DNA from 2 places in the Streptomyces sp. NPDC002574 genome. Region 2 is predicted to be linked to the other one. Evidence: predicted binding sites of a transcription regulator. Region 2 holds the regulator's gene; the other holds the start of a gene.
What was found. Region 2 encodes HrcA, which represses chaperone genes, less so after heat shock. Its sites were predicted from a motif close to TTNGCACTCNGNNNNNCNGAGTGCNAA; they were not measured.
Positions count from the first base shown of each region.

Region 1: a site for HrcA is predicted at 2,465-2,491, ahead of groES (co-chaperone GroES). Genes of this name have one in related genera too.

Region 1 is NZ_JBIARB010000014.1:223,899-231,057, forward strand. Features, by position in the region: gene tsaD (tRNA (adenosine(37)-N6)-threonylcarbamoyltransferase complex transferase subunit TsaD) at 1-302, shown strand, start outside; gene ACFYXS_RS31525 (hypothetical protein) at 299-550, shown strand; gene ACFYXS_RS31530 (methyltransferase domain-containing protein) at 1,024-2,205, opposite strand; gene groES (co-chaperone GroES) at 2,641-2,949, shown strand; gene groL (chaperonin GroEL) at 3,074-4,702, shown strand; gene ACFYXS_RS31545 (SDR family NAD(P)-dependent oxidoreductase) at 4,786-5,571, opposite strand; gene ACFYXS_RS31550 (MOSC domain-containing protein) at 5,582-6,241, opposite strand; gene ACFYXS_RS31555 (aminotransferase class V-fold PLP-dependent enzyme) at 6,290-7,159, opposite strand, start outside.
Region 2 is NZ_JBIARB010000001.1:330,826-337,984, forward strand. Features, by position in the region: gene ACFYXS_RS01645 (S41 family peptidase) at 1-1,255, opposite strand, end outside; gene ACFYXS_RS01650 (16S rRNA (uracil(1498)-N(3))-methyltransferase) at 1,487-2,224, opposite strand; gene ACFYXS_RS01655 (nitronate monooxygenase) at 2,221-3,294, opposite strand; gene dnaJ (molecular chaperone DnaJ) at 3,379-4,518, opposite strand; gene hrcA (heat-inducible transcriptional repressor HrcA) at 4,518-5,534, opposite strand; gene ACFYXS_RS01670 (MBL fold metallo-hydrolase) at 5,738-6,472, shown strand; gene ACFYXS_RS01675 (DUF3097 domain-containing protein) at 6,503-7,159, shown strand, end outside.

The DNA of each region.
Region 1 (7,159 bases), on a different contig from region 2:
TCATGATCGGCGGCGGTGTCGCGGCCAACAGCCGGCTGCGCTCCCTGGCCCAGGAGCGGTGCGAGGACGCGGGCATCATCCTGCGCGTGCCGCGGCCCAAGCTCTGTACCGACAACGGCGCCATGGTCGCGGCGCTCGGGGCGGAAATGGTGGCCCGCGGCCGCCCCTCCTCGACGTGGGACCTGCCGGCGGACTCCTCGCTGCTGGTCACCGACGTGTCCGTGCCCGGGCATACGCATGCGCCCGGCCATGACCACGATCACGTGCACGAGCTCAGCAAGGACAACCTCTACTCCTCATGACCGTCGCCCTGATGTGGGAGGCCCGCGCCGCCGAGGGCCGCGGGCCCGAACTCCTCGCGTGGGTCCGCGCGCAGACGCTGACGCCCGTGCCGTCGCGCCGGGAGACCTTTTCCGCGCCGCAGGACCGGGTGCTGGTGATCACGTGGTGGGACGCCCCGTACGACGCGGAGCTTCCCGAACTGCCCGATCCCGATGAGGGGTTGGCCCTGCGGGCCGTGCACCGCTGGCGCTTCGAGGCCGTGGCCTGACCCCAGTGCGGGTGCGCTGCGCCGGCCGTGCGGGGAGGCTTCTCCCCGCCCTCCCCCAACCTCCGGCCGGGGGTTGCGTCCCCAGCTACCGCTGGGAGGTGACCCGAGCGGGGGCACCCCGCCACACCCCTTCCCGGGTCGGCTGGGCGACTGACGGCCGGCGGAGGTGTTTGCGGTGACGGCTGGGCACCTGGACCGCGCCGCGCCAACGGATGGCCCGGGCACGGTGCCGTCTCTACCCCCCCTCCGGGGATCAGGCGCATGACGAAACCGAGGGGGCGGGGTCGGAGGGTGGGCGTTCTGGACTGTGGAGCATATGTGGGTGCATGACCCGGGGTGATCAGTGGAGAGCACCGGAGGCACCTAAATGTGCTGTCCAGAATGGCCGGCCCGGAGGCCCCGAACCCGGCACCCCACCGCGCGCGCCGGGGTCACTGACTTCACAGGGCACCCGGGAGGGAGGGCGGGGAACGTCACGGCGAGGGCGCGGGCGCCCCGAGAAGCATGCTGGGCGCGCCCGCGACCCGGGTCAGGAAGACCGTCGCCGCGTGGGGCCCCTGGGGCCTGACCCTGCGGCGCAGTTCCTCGGGCTCGACCGCGGACCCCCGCTTCTTGACCGTGAGCACGCCCACCTCCCGTTCACGCAGCAGCGCCTTGAGCCGCTTGAGGTTGAACGGCAGCACGTCAGTGATCTCGTACGCGGAGGCGTACGGCGTGCTGTGCGGCTCGTCCGAGGTGACGTAGGCGATGGTCTCGTCGATCAGACCGCCCCCGACCTGGGCCGCGACGTCCGCGACGAGGTGGGCCCGGATGACGGCGCCGTCGGGCTCGTACAGCCAGCGCCCGACCGGGCGCACCGCGGGGTCGGGCAGGCCGGCGGCGGGCAGTGAGGCGCCGGAGGGGAGCAGCGTGGCCCGCCGGGTGCCCGAGTCCGTGCCGAACCAGAGCACGGCCTCCTTCACGTCGCCGTGGTCGGAGACCCACTCCGCCTCCGCGTCCTCCGGCACCGCCTCGTGCGGGATGCCGGGCGCGACCTTCAGCGCGGCCAGAGGCGTCCTGCGGGCCGCCGTCACGGCCCACGACAGCGGCGGGGAGTACGCCTCGGGGTCGAAGATCCTGCCGCGCCCGCCGCGCCGGGCCGGGTCGACGAAGACCGCGTCGCAGCCGTCCGTCCCCACCTCGGTGACGTCGGCGCAGCGCACGTCGATGCGTTCCGCGAGCCCCAGCGCCCGCGCGTTGGCCCGCGCCACCGCGCACGTCAGGGGGTCGCGGTCGACCGCGAGCACCTCCACCCCTGCCCGCGCCAGCGGAATCGCGTCGCCGCCGATCCCGCAGCAGAGGTCGGCCAGCCTCCGCACGCCGAGGGCCGCGAACCGCTCGGCCCGGTGCCGGGCCACCGACGCCCGCGTCGACTGCTCCACGCCGTGGGGCGTGAAGTACATCGCGTACGCGTCCTCGCCGAACTTCGCCTCCGCCCGCTGCCGCAGCCGCGCCTGGGTGAGGGCCGCCGAGACGAATGTCGCGTCGTGCTCCCGCCGCAGCCGGGTCGCGGTGGCGATCTCGTCCGCGGGGTCGTAGTCGCGGAGGCCGGCCAGCAGCCGCTGCCCCTCGTCGGTCAGCAGGGCAGAGAACGCATCGAGATCCACACGGCCCATTGTCCCGCGCCGTCGGTGGCTGTCGGACCGGGCCCCGTGCTCGTCGCGGCCGTGGCCGCCGGGGGCGGTACGACGTGAGGGAGCCGCCCGGAGCCCGGGGGAGGACGGCCCGAGGGGGCCGTACCGGCCCGTATGGACGGGGATTCCGGGATGCCGGGGCGAGGTCACCGTGCCCGCGGAGGACGCCGGGCCGGGATCGCCGCCGCGGTCCGCGCCGGCGAGCCGGGCGCCGGCTTCGCACGGCGCGTCCGGCGTGGCATTGGCACTCCGCTTGACCGAGTGCTAAGCGCGTCATAATGTCAGACCTGGCACTCAGCCATGTCGAGTGCCAGCAACAAACGCGACGGGCAGGTCCGGCACCCGCGACGACGGGCCTACCAGGTCGCCACCCCAGACAGACACTCCCGTGAGCCCTTTGAAGGGGGAGGTCGGATCGTGACGACCGCCAGCACCAAGGTTGCCATCAAGCCGCTCGAGGACCGCATCGTGGTCCAGCCGCTGGATGCCGAGCAGACCACCGCCTCCGGCCTGGTCATCCCGGACACCGCCAAGGAGAAGCCCCAGGAGGGCGTCGTCCTGGCCGTCGGTCCGGGTCGCTTCGAGGACGGCAACCGCATCCCGCTCGACGTCAAGGTCGGCGACATCGTGCTGTACAGCAAGTACGGCGGCACCGAGGTCAAGTACAGCGGCGAGGAGTACCTCGTCCTCTCGGCTCGCGACGTCCTCGCGATCGTCGAGAAGTAAATCCGGCGCCGCTCGTAACCGAGAAATGCCGTGACCACGCCCCGGGCACACCGAGTCCTCGCACGGACCGGGGGCCCGGGGCGCGGTCTTTGACGAGAACCCAAAGACGAGGAATTCCGCCGGTATGCCCAAGATCCTGAAGTTCGACGAGGACGCCCGTCGCGCCCTTGAGCGTGGAGTCAACAAGCTCGCCGACACCGTGAAGGTGACGATCGGCCCCAAGGGCCGCAACGTCGTCATCGACAAGAAGTTCGGCGCCCCGACCATCACCAACGACGGCGTGACCATCGCCCGTGAGGTCGAACTCGACGACCCGTACGAGAACCTCGGCGCGCAGCTGGTGAAGGAGGTGGCGACCAAGACCAACGACATCGCGGGTGACGGCACCACCACCGCCACCGTGCTCGCCCAGGCGCTGGTCCGCGAGGGCCTGCGCAACGTCGCCGCCGGCGCCTCCCCCGCGTCCCTGAAGAAGGGCATCGACGCCGCCGTCAAGGCCGTCTCGGACGAGCTGCTCGCCTCGGCCCGCCCGATCGAGGGCAAGGACGACGTCGCCGCCGTCGCCGCGCTGTCCGCCCAGGACAAGCAGGTCGGCGAGCTGATCGCCGAGGCGATCGACAAGGTCGGCAAGGACGGTGTCATCACCGTCGAGGAGTCCAACACCTTCGGTCTGGAGCTGGACTTCACCGAGGGCATGGCCTTCGACAAGGGCTACCTGTCGCCGTACTTCGTGACGGACCCGGAGCGCCAGGAAGCCGTCCTGGAGGACCCGTACATCCTCATCACCCAGGGCAAGATCTCCTCCATCCAGGACCTGCTCCCGCTGCTGGAGAAGGTGCTGCAGGCGGGCGCCTCCAAGCCGCTGCTGATCATCGCCGAGGACGTCGAGGGCGAGGCCCTGTCGACCCTGGTGGTCAACAAGATCCGCGGCACCTTCAACGCGGTCGCGGTCAAGGCCCCCGGCTTCGGTGACCGCCGCAAGGCCATGCTGGGCGACATCGCCGCCCTCACCGGCGCGACCGTCGTCGCCGAGGAGGTCGGCCTCAAGCTCGACCAGGTCGGCCTGGACGTGCTCGGCAACGCCCGCCGCGTGACCGTCACCAAGGACGAGACCACCGTCGTCGACGGCTCGGGCGACTCCTCGGAGATCGAGGGCCGGATCAACCAGATCAAGGCCGAGATCACCACCACGGACTCCGACTGGGACCGCGAGAAGCTCCAGGAGCGCCTCGCCAAGCTGGCCGGCGGCGTGTGCGTCATCCGTGTCGGCGCGGCCACCGAGGTCGAGCTCAAGGAGAAGAAGCACCGTCTGGAGGACGCCATCTCCGCGACCCGCGCCGCGGTCGAGGAGGGCATCGTCTCCGGTGGTGGCTCCGCGCTCGTCCACGCCGTCAAGGTGCTGGAGGACAACCTCGGCAAGTCCGGCGACGAGGCCACCGGTGTCGCGGTCGTCCGCCGCGCCGCGGTCGAGCCGCTGCGCTGGATCGCCGAGAACGCCGGCCTGGAGGGCTACGTCATCACCTCCAAGGTCGCCGAGCTGGAGAAGGGCCACGGCTTCAACGCCGCGACCGGCGAGTACGGCGACCTGGTGAAGGCCGGCGTCATCGACCCGGTCAAGGTCACCCGCTCCGCCCTGGAGAACGCCGCCTCCATCGCCTCCCTGCTTCTCACCACCGAGACCCTCGTGGTGGAGAAGAAGGAGGAGGAGCCCGCCGAGGCCGGTCACGGCCACGGTCACGGCCACTCCCACTGAGTGCGCCCGAAGGCCCCCGTTCCCGCACCGGGAACGGGGGCCTTCGGCCTTTTCCGCTTCTGCCGCCCGCCCGGGCGGCCCCGTCAGTCCCGGGGGTAGACGGGGCCGAAGCGGCGGCCGGCCGACGCGGAGACCGCGCCGAAGGCCCCGCTCGGGGCGAGTTTGGCGGCGAGCGCCGCGGCCTTGTAGCGCGGGTCGGGCACGCTGAGCGTGCGGCCGCGGGCCAGGTCGCGGATGGCCGCGGCGACCACCTTGTCGGCGTCCAGCCACGCCCAGGCGGGGATGCCGGCGGTGTCGATGCCGGCCCGCTCGTGGAACTCGGTGCGCACGAAGCCCGGGCACAGCGCCATCAGCCGCACCCCGCTGCCGGACAGTTCGCGGGCCGCGCCCCGGGTGAAGCTGACCACCCACGCCTTGCTCGCGCCGTACGTGCCGCGCGGCACGAACGCCGCCACCGAGGCCACGTTGACGACGAAGCCGCGCCTGCGCTCCTTCATGGCCGCGGCCGCCGCGCCGGTCAGCCGCAGCACGGCCTCGCAGTGCACCTTGAGCATGGTCAGCTCGTCGGCCATCGGCACGTCGCCGAAGGCACCGCGGTTGCCGAAGCCCGCGTTGTTGACCAGCACGCCGACCGGCCGCTCGCGGTCGCCCAGCCGGGCCTCGACCGCCTCGATGCCCTTGTCCGTCGACAGGTCGGCGGGCAGCACCTCCACGGTCACCGCGTAGGTACGGCGCAGTTCGGCGGCGTGTTCCTCCAGCCGCTGCTCGTCGCGCGCGACGAGGACGAGGGCGTGGCCGTCGCTCGCGAGCCGGCGGGCGAAGGCGGCGCCCAGTCCCGCGGTGGCTCCCGTGATGAGTGAAGTCGTCATGCCGGGCAGGCTAGTGGGACCGCGTGCGCCTGCGCGCCGCCGTCCGGATCTCCTCCGGGAGCGCGTCCGCCGCGAGCAGCGAGGGGAGCAGCGCGGGTTCCAGGGTGACCGCCCGGAAGACCAGTGCCACGGTCACCTCGTGGTCCGGGCGGTGGACGATCTCCACCGGGTCGCCCGCGCGGATCCCGCCCGGAGCGGCCACCCGCAGGTAGGCGCCGGGCTGCGCGGCACGGGTGAACCTCCGGAGCCAGCCGCCCTCGTCCAGCCAGCCCTGGAAGGTGCCGCAGGGGATGCGCGGGCAGGACACCTCCAGGACCGGGCCCGCCGGGCCGCCGATCCGCCAACGCTCGCCGATCAGCGCCCCGTTGACGTCCACGCCGAGGGTCGTCAGGTTCTCCCCGAACATCCCGTCGCGCAGTTCCCGGCCCAGCTCGCGCTCCCAGCGGTCCAGGTCCTCGCGGGCGTAGGCGTAGACGGCCTGGTCGGAGCCGCCGTGGTGCTTCACGTCGTACGCCCGGTCGCCGGCCAGGCCCACCGCGCCGGTGCCCTTGGGGCCCGGTGCGGTCACGGCCACCGGGCCCGTCACGGGCCGCTTGTCGATGCCCGTGACGCCGGTGTCCTTCCAGGGGTTCGGCCGGGGACGTCCCACGTTGACCGAGTGCACTTCCATCCTCCGACCGTAGGCGGGCGCCCGGCGCACGGCGAGGCGTTTTCCGGCTCAGCGCGCGAGCACGCGCAGCAGCAGGTCCACGTCCGCCTCGGTGTTGTACAGGTGGAACGCCGCCCGCAGGTTGCCCGCGCGGACCGAGAGGCGGATGCCGGCCGCGGCCAGCCGCTCCGCCGCGTCCCCGAGACCCGGGACGGCCACGATCGCCGAGCGTTGCGCACCCGGCGGCACGGCCTTGTGGCCGAGTTCGCGCAGCCCCTCCCGGAAGCGCTCGGCCAGTGCGGTGTCGTGGGCGCCGATCGCCTCGACGCCCACCTCCTCGATCAGCCCGAGCGAGGCCGCCCCGGCCAGGTACGGCAGGAACGGCGGCAGCACGTCGAAGCGCCGCGCGGAGCGGGCGAGCCGGGCCACCGGCCCGTAGCAGTCGTCCCAGGGGTCCTCGGCCGCGTACCACCCGGCGAAGTGCGGCGACAGTCCGTCCTCGGCGCCTTCCCGCACGGTAAGGAAGGAGACCCCGCGCGGGGCGAGCAGCCACTTGTAGCCGCCGCACACCACGTAGTCGAAGGCCCCGGCGGCCAGCGGCAGCCAGCCGACCGCCTGCGTCGCGTCGACCAGCACGCGCGCCCCGTGCCGGTCCGCGGCCTCGCGCACCGCGGCCAGGTCGGCGACGCGCCCGTCCGCGGACTGCACCGCGCTGACGGCGGCCAGCGCGGTGGTGGGACGTACGGCGTCGGCCACGCCCTCCAGGGGAACGGTGCGCAGGGTGAGGTCGGGGCGGGAGGCGAAGGGGTTGACCAGGGAGCTGAAGTCGCCCTCCGCGAGGACGACTTCGGCGCCCGGCGGAAGGCCCGCGGCGATCATCCCGACATGGGTGGTGACGGAGGAGCCGACCGCGACCCGGTCCGCCGCGACCCCGGTCAG
Region 2 (7,159 bases):
CCGTGCGCACCTCGCCGGTCTGCGCCTCGACCAGCAGCACCCGGCCGTCGTGCGAGGCGACCGCGATCCGGTGGCCGTCCGGGGAGACGGTCATCGCCAGGACCCTGCCGAGCCGGCCCGCGGCCAGCCGGCGCGGCGCCGGGACACCGCCCGCGGCGGGGGCGATCTCCAGCGCGTCCTCCCCCTCCGCGTCGGTGACCCAGACGACCTGCTGGTCGCCCTCGCCGCCGAACACCCGCGGCAACCGTGTGCGCACCCCCGGCTCCGCGGCCAGCGCCCGTGCGGGACCGCCGCGGTGGGTGACCCAGTGCGTGGTGCCGCGGACCTCGACGGCGCTGCCGCGGCCGGTGTGGTCCGGGCGGGCGTCGCCCAGGTGGTGGGCGGCGTGGACGGGGTGCGGCTGCAGGTCGGTGCGCTGGCCGCCGAGGCGCACCTCCAGCGGGCGGGCCTCGGCGCCGTCGAGGTCGTCCAGCAGGAACAGCCGGCCGGCGCTGGTCCACACGACGCGGGTGCCGTCGGTCGCGGCGTGCCGGGCGTAGAAGCCGCCGTCCTCCACGGCGGTGTGCCGCCGCAGGTCGCTCCCGTCGGGAAGGCTGGAGTAGAGCGCGCCGACGCCCTCGTGGTCGGAGAGGAACGCCAGCCGCTCCCCCACCCACATCGCGCACTCCAGGTTGCCGTCCAGGTCCGCGTGGACCCGCTCGAACTCCCCGTCCCCCGAGCGGTCGATCCACAGCTTGCCCGCCGTGCCGCCGCGGTAGCGCTTCCACGCCGCCGCCTCGCGGCCCATCGTCGCGGACAGCAGCAGCACCGCGCCGTCCGGCCCGTACGCGACGTCCCCGACCGGCCCGTACGGCAGGGTGCGGGCCGGACCGCCGTCGAGCGGGATCGCCCGCGCCCAGCTGCGGCGCGAGGACGCCTGCCCGTGCGGGCTGATGGCCAGCACCTCGCCGTCGGCGGTCCAGCCGCGCACCAGGGCGCGCCCGGCGCCCCAGAACGTCAGGCGCTTCGAGGGGCCGCCGTCGACCGGCGCCACATGGACCTCCGGCGCCCCGTCGCGGGTCGAGCTCCACGCCACGTGTTCCCCGTCCGGCGAGAACCGCGGGTGGGCCACCGGCATGTTGTCCGCGCTCACGCGCCACGCCCGGCCGGCGCCGTCGAGCGGGGCCGCCCAGACGTCGTCCTCGGCGGTGAAGGTGATCAGGTCGCCGTGCAGATGGGGAAAGCGGAGGTACGAGGGGTGCGAAGGCTGCGTCACGCCGTCACATTAACCACCCGGTGGCCCGTGGGTCAGGGGTTTTGGATCTCATTTGCCGCTCGCGGGCACGTCGCGACCTCGGCGGCCGGCACGGCGGAGGCTCCAAGCATCCGAGCGCCCACGCCCACACCCTGTGAGCGAGCCAAAGGGCGCGCCGGTGCCGAAAGCGACGAGACCAAGCGACCGAGACACCGGGGCAAAGCGCCCGGAGGCGAGCGAACCCCAAAATAATCAGCCCCAGCGGCCCGTGCGTCCCAGGAGCAGCGCGGTCGCCGCGACACCGGCCGTCGAGGTGCGCAGGACACTGGCACCGAGCCGGTAAGGCTTGGCGCCCGCGGCGGCCAGGGCGTCCAGCTCCTCGGGGGAGACACCGCCCTCGGGCCCGACGACCAGGACGATGTCGCCGTCCGCCGGAAGGGCCGCGGCGGCCAGCGGCTCGGACCCCTCCTCGTGGAGGACGGCGGCGAAGGCGGCACCGGCGAGCAGCGGCCCGAGTTGACGGGTCGTCAACATCTCGCTGACATCGGGGAAGCGCAGACGGCGGGCCTGCTTGGCGGCCTCGCGAGCGGTGGAACGCCACTTGGCGAGGGACTTGGCCCCGCGGTCGCCCTTCCACTGCGTGATGCAGCGGGCCGCGGACCACGGCACGATCGCGTCGACGCCGACCTCCGTCATGGTCTCCACGGCCAGTTCGCCGCGGTCGCCCTTGGGCAGGGCCTGCACGACCGTGATCCGCGGACGGGGGACGGGCTCCTCCCGGACCCCGGTGACCGCGACCTCGAGGGTGTCCTTGCCGTCCACGGCGGCCACGACGCCCTGCGCGCCCCGCCCCTGACCGTCCGTCAGTACGATCTCCTCACCGACCTGCAGCCGCCGCACGGAGACGGCGTGCCGCCCCTCGGGGCCGGAGAGGGTGATGCGGTCCGGGCCCAGGGCGCCGGGCTCGACAACGAAGACTGGGGCGGTCACAAAGCACTCCGGGCGGAGTCGAGTTCGGCCGCGAGCAGCCGGACGAGGTCGATGGCGGGCAGGTCCCTGGCCATGGCGTGCCCCTGGCCGGCCCACAGGGCCATCGCCCCGGGGTCACCGGCCGCGGCGGCCGCCGCGCGCACCGGGGCGGTCAGGAAGTGGACGCGCGGATAGCCGGGCGGGGCGTACCGGCCGTGCTCGCGCAGGTACCGGTTGACCAGCCCCCGCGCGGGACGGCCGGTGAACGCCCGGGTGAGCTCGGTCCCCGTGAAGTCGGGATCGGTCAGGGCCCGCTTGTGCACCGGGTGCGCCCCCGACTCGGGGCAGGCCAGGAAGGCCGTGCCCATCTGTGCGGCGTCGGCGCCCGCCGCCAGCACCGCGGCGATCTGCGCGCCGCGCATGATGCCGCCCGCCGCGACCAGGGGCAGCGACACGGCCGCCCGCACCTGCGGCAGCAGGACGAGCAGCCCGGTCTCGGTACCGTCCCGCTCCGGGTCGTCGCGGTGCGTGGACTGGTGGCCGCCGGCCTCGGCGCCCTGCACGCACACCGCCGCCGCGCCCGCCTCCTCGGCCGCCCGCGCCTCGGCGACCGAGGTCACGGTGACGACGGTGACCGTGCCGGCGTCGCCGAGGGCCCGCAGCACCGCGGGCTCCGGGCAGCCGAAGGTGAAGCTCACCAGGGGGACGGGGTCCTCCAGCAGGGCCGCGATCTTCGCCCCGTACGCGTCCTCCAGCACGGCGTCGCCGCCCGTGCCGGGGTCGCCCAGGGACGTGCCGTAGCGGGTGGCCTCACCGGCCAGCCGCGCGGCGAAGGCCTCGAGGTGTGCGGGGTCTGCGGTCTCGCGCTGCGGCATGAACACGTTCACACCGAAGGGCCGCGAGGTGAGCCCCCGGACCTGCGCGATCTGCTCGCGCATGGCCTGCGCGGTCCGGAAACCGGCCGCCAGGAAACCCACACCGCCGCCCTCGGACACGGCCGCCGCCAGGGCGGGGGTGGACGTCCCGCCGGCCATCGGCGCCTGCACGACCGGATGCGCGGCGAGGGTGGACAGATCGGTCAGCGCGGCCATGCGTCCATCGTTTCACGAGCCCGGACACACGGCCGCGCGGGGCGCGGGCGGGTGCCCGCGCCCCGTAGGTGTCACGCCATGCGCTCAGCGGCCGTTGAAGGCGTCCTTCAGCCGCGAGAACAGACCCTGCTGGCCCGGCTGGAACTGGCCGAGCGGCCGCTCCTCGCCGCGCAGCTTCGCCAGCCGCCGCAGGAGCTCCTCCTGGTCCGGGTCGAGCTTGCCCGGGGTCTGCACCTCGACGTGCACGACCAGGTCGCCCCGGCCGCCGCCGCGCAGATGCGTGATGCCGCGCTGGTGCAGCGGGATCGACTGGCCGGACTGCGTGCCCGGCCGGATGTCGATCTCCTCCAGGCCGTCCAGGGTCTCCAGCGGCACCTTCGTGCCCAGCGCCGCCGCCGTCATCGGGATGGTGACGGTGCAGTGCAGGTCGTCGCCGCGCCGCTGGAACTGCGAATGCGGCAACTCGCGGATCTCCACGTACAGGTCGCCGGCGGGGCCGCCACCGGGGCCGACCTCGCCCTCGCCCGCGAGCTGGATGCGGGTGCCGTTGTCGACACCGGCGGGGATCTTCACCGTCAGCGTGCGACGCGATCGGACCCGGCCGTCGCCCGCGCACTCCGGGCACGGGTTCGGCACGACGGTGCCGAAGCCCTGGCACTGCGGGCAGGGCCGGGAGGTCATGACCTGGCCCAGGAAGGACCGGGTGACCTGGGAGACCTCACCGCGGCCGCGGCACATGTCGCAGGTCTGCGCGGAGGTGCCGGGGGCGGCGCCCTCGCCGTGGCAGGTGTTGCAGACGATCGCCGTGTCGACCTGGATGTCCTTGGTCGTGCCGAAGGCGGCCTCGTCGAGCTCGATCTCCAGCCGGATCATCGCGTCCTGGCCGCGCCGGGTGCGCGAGCGCGGACCGCGCTGGGACGCCGTGCCGAAGAAGGCGTCCATGATGTCGCTGAAGTTGCCGAAGCCCTGGCCGAAGCCCGCGCCCGCGCCGGCACCGCCGCCGTTGGCGGACAGCGGGTCGCCGCCGAGGTCGTAGACCTGCTTCTTCTGCGGGTCCGACAGCACCTCGTAAGCGGCGTTGATCTCCTTGAACCGCTCCTGGGTCTTCGGGTCCGGGTTGACGTCCGGGTGCAGCTCGCGCGCGAGACGGCGGAAGGCCTTCTTGATCTCGTCCGGACTCGCGTCGCGGCGCACGCCGAGCACGGCGTAGTAGTCGGTGGCCACTACGACTCCGCCAGGATCTGTCCGACGTAACGTGCCACTGCGCGTACCGCTCCCATCGTTCCGGGGTAGTCCATGCGGGTCGGGCCGACCACGCCAAGTTTCGCGACCGCCTCGTCGCCCGAACCGTAGCCGACGGAGACGACCGATGTGGAGTTCAGGCCCTCGTGGAAATTCTCGTGACCGATTCGCACGGTCACGCCCGAATCCCCGGCCTCGCCCAGCAGCTTGAGGAGCACGACCTGCTCCTCCAGCGCCTCCAGCACCGGGCGGATCGTGAGGGGGAAGTCATGGCCGAAACGGGTCAGGTTGGCGGTGCCGCCCAGCATGATCCGCTCCTCGGTCTCCTCGACCAGGGTCTCCAGCAGCGTCGCCAGCACGACCTGGACGGAGGGCCGGTCGTCCGGCTCGAAGCCGTCCGCGAGGTCCTGCACCAGCTGCGGGACGTCGGCGAAGCGGCGTCCCACCACCCGGCTGTTGAGCCGGGCCCGCAGATCGGCCAGCACGGTCTCGCCCACCGGCGCGGGGGCGTCGACCAGCCGCTGCTCGACCCGGCCGGTGTCCGTGATCAGCACCAGCATCAGCCGGGCCGGTGCCAGGGCCAGCAGTTCGACGTGCCGCACGGTCGAGCGGGTCAGCGACGGGTACTGGACGACGGCGACCTGCCGGGTCAGCTGCGCCAGCAGCCGCACGGTGCGGGCCACCACGTCGTCGAGGTCCACGGCGCCGTCCAGGAAGTTCCCGATGGCCCGGCGCTCCGCGCCCGACAGCGGCTTGACGTTCGTGAGCCGGTCGACGAACAGCCGGTAGCCCTTGTCGGTCGGCACCCGGCCGGCGCTGGTGTGGGGCTGCTGGATGTAGCCCTCCTCCTCCAGCACGGCCATGTCGTTGCGCACCGTGGCCGGGGACACCCCCAGCCGGTGGCGTTCGGTGAGCGCCTTGGAGCCGACCGGTTCCTCGGTGCCCACGTAGTCCTGGACGATGGCGCGCAGCACTTCGAGCCGTCGTTCGCTCAGCATTGCGGCGTCCACCTCCAGTCGTCCGTTCACCGGTGCGTCGGTCGTTCTCCGTGCCCTGGCACTCCCGACAAGTGAGTGCCAGCTTTCCCCAAGTCAGTGTACGGCGGGGAGGCAAGACCTCGGCAAGGGCGGTCCGCACCCGGACCCCTTCGACCGGCCACCGTAGCGCGCGCGGCCCACCCGGGCGGGGATACCGTCGCGGTGTGGAGACGACACCGACGGCGCCGGGGGCCTTCGGCGGCTGGGAGCACCTGGCGCCCGGGGTCGCACGCTGCCGGATGCCGTTCCTGGACGTCACCATCGGGGTCGTGGCCGGCGACGAGGGGGTCCTGCTGGTGGACACCGGCTCCTCGGTCGCCGAGGGGGCCGAGCTGGGCCGCCGGGTGCGGGAGCTGACCGGGCGCGACGTGACGCACATCGCACTGACCCACGGTCACTTCGACCATGTCTTCGGGACGGCCGCCTTCCCCGGCGCCCAGGTCTTCGGCGAGATGACGCTCGGCGCCCACCTCGGCCGCGAGCGGTCCGCGCTGCGCCTGGACGCGATCGAGTACGGCGTCGCCGAGGAGGCCGCGACGCGGGCCGCGGACGTCCTGGTGCCCCCCGGCCACCTCGTCGACGGCCGCTGCGCGGTGGACCTCGGCGGCGACCGCGAGGTCCTGCTGGTCCACCCCGGTGAGGGACACACCACCCACGACCTGGTGGTGGTCGTGCCCGGCACGCCCGTCGTGGTCTTCTGCGGCGACCTCGTCGAGGAGTCCGGCGAGCCCCAGGCCGGCCAGGACGCCGCCCCGGGCGGGTGGCCGGGCACCCTGGACCGGCTGCTGGAGCTGGGCGGCGAGAGCGCGCTCTACGTCCCCGGACACGGAGCCGTGGTCGACGCGGGCTTCGTCCGAGCCCAACGGGACGCGCTGGCGGCCCGGTTCGGATCCGGTTGAGCGGCGGTCCGCCCGGATACGATCCCTGGCATGCGCAGCCGGAACTACGACGCCGATCTCACCCCGCCCTGGAAGCGGCCGTCCGTGCCCGCGCCCGAGGTCGCGGCCGAGCGGGACCTGGTGGTGGAGGAGGTCTCCACCGGCTTCTGCGGAGCGGTGATCCGCTGCGAGAAGACCGCCGAGGGGCCCACCGTCACGCTGGAGGACCGCTTCGGCAAGCACCGCGTCTTCCCCCTCGTGCCGCGCGGCTTCCTCCTGGAGGGCAAGGTCGTCACCCTGGTGCGCCCCACCTCCGCCGCGCCCTCCGGCCCGCGGCTGACCGCCTCCGGCTCCCTCGCCGTCCCCGGCGCACGCGCCCGGGTCGCCCGCGCCGGGCGCATCTACGTCGAGGGACGCCATGACGCGGAGCTCGTCGAGCGGGTCTGGGGCGACGACCTGCGGGTCGAGGGCGTCGTCGTGGAGTACCTGGAGGGCGTCGACGACCTGCCCGCCATCGTCTCGGCCTTCGCCCCGGGACCCGGCGCACGGCTCGGCGTGCTCGTCGACCACCTCGTCCCGGGCTCCAAGGAGTCCCGGATCGCCGCCTCGGTCACCGGCGACCACGTCCTCGTCGCCGGCCACCCCTACATCGACGTCTGGGAGGCCGTGAAGCCCTCCTCCGTCGGCATCCCCGCCTGGCCGGCCGTG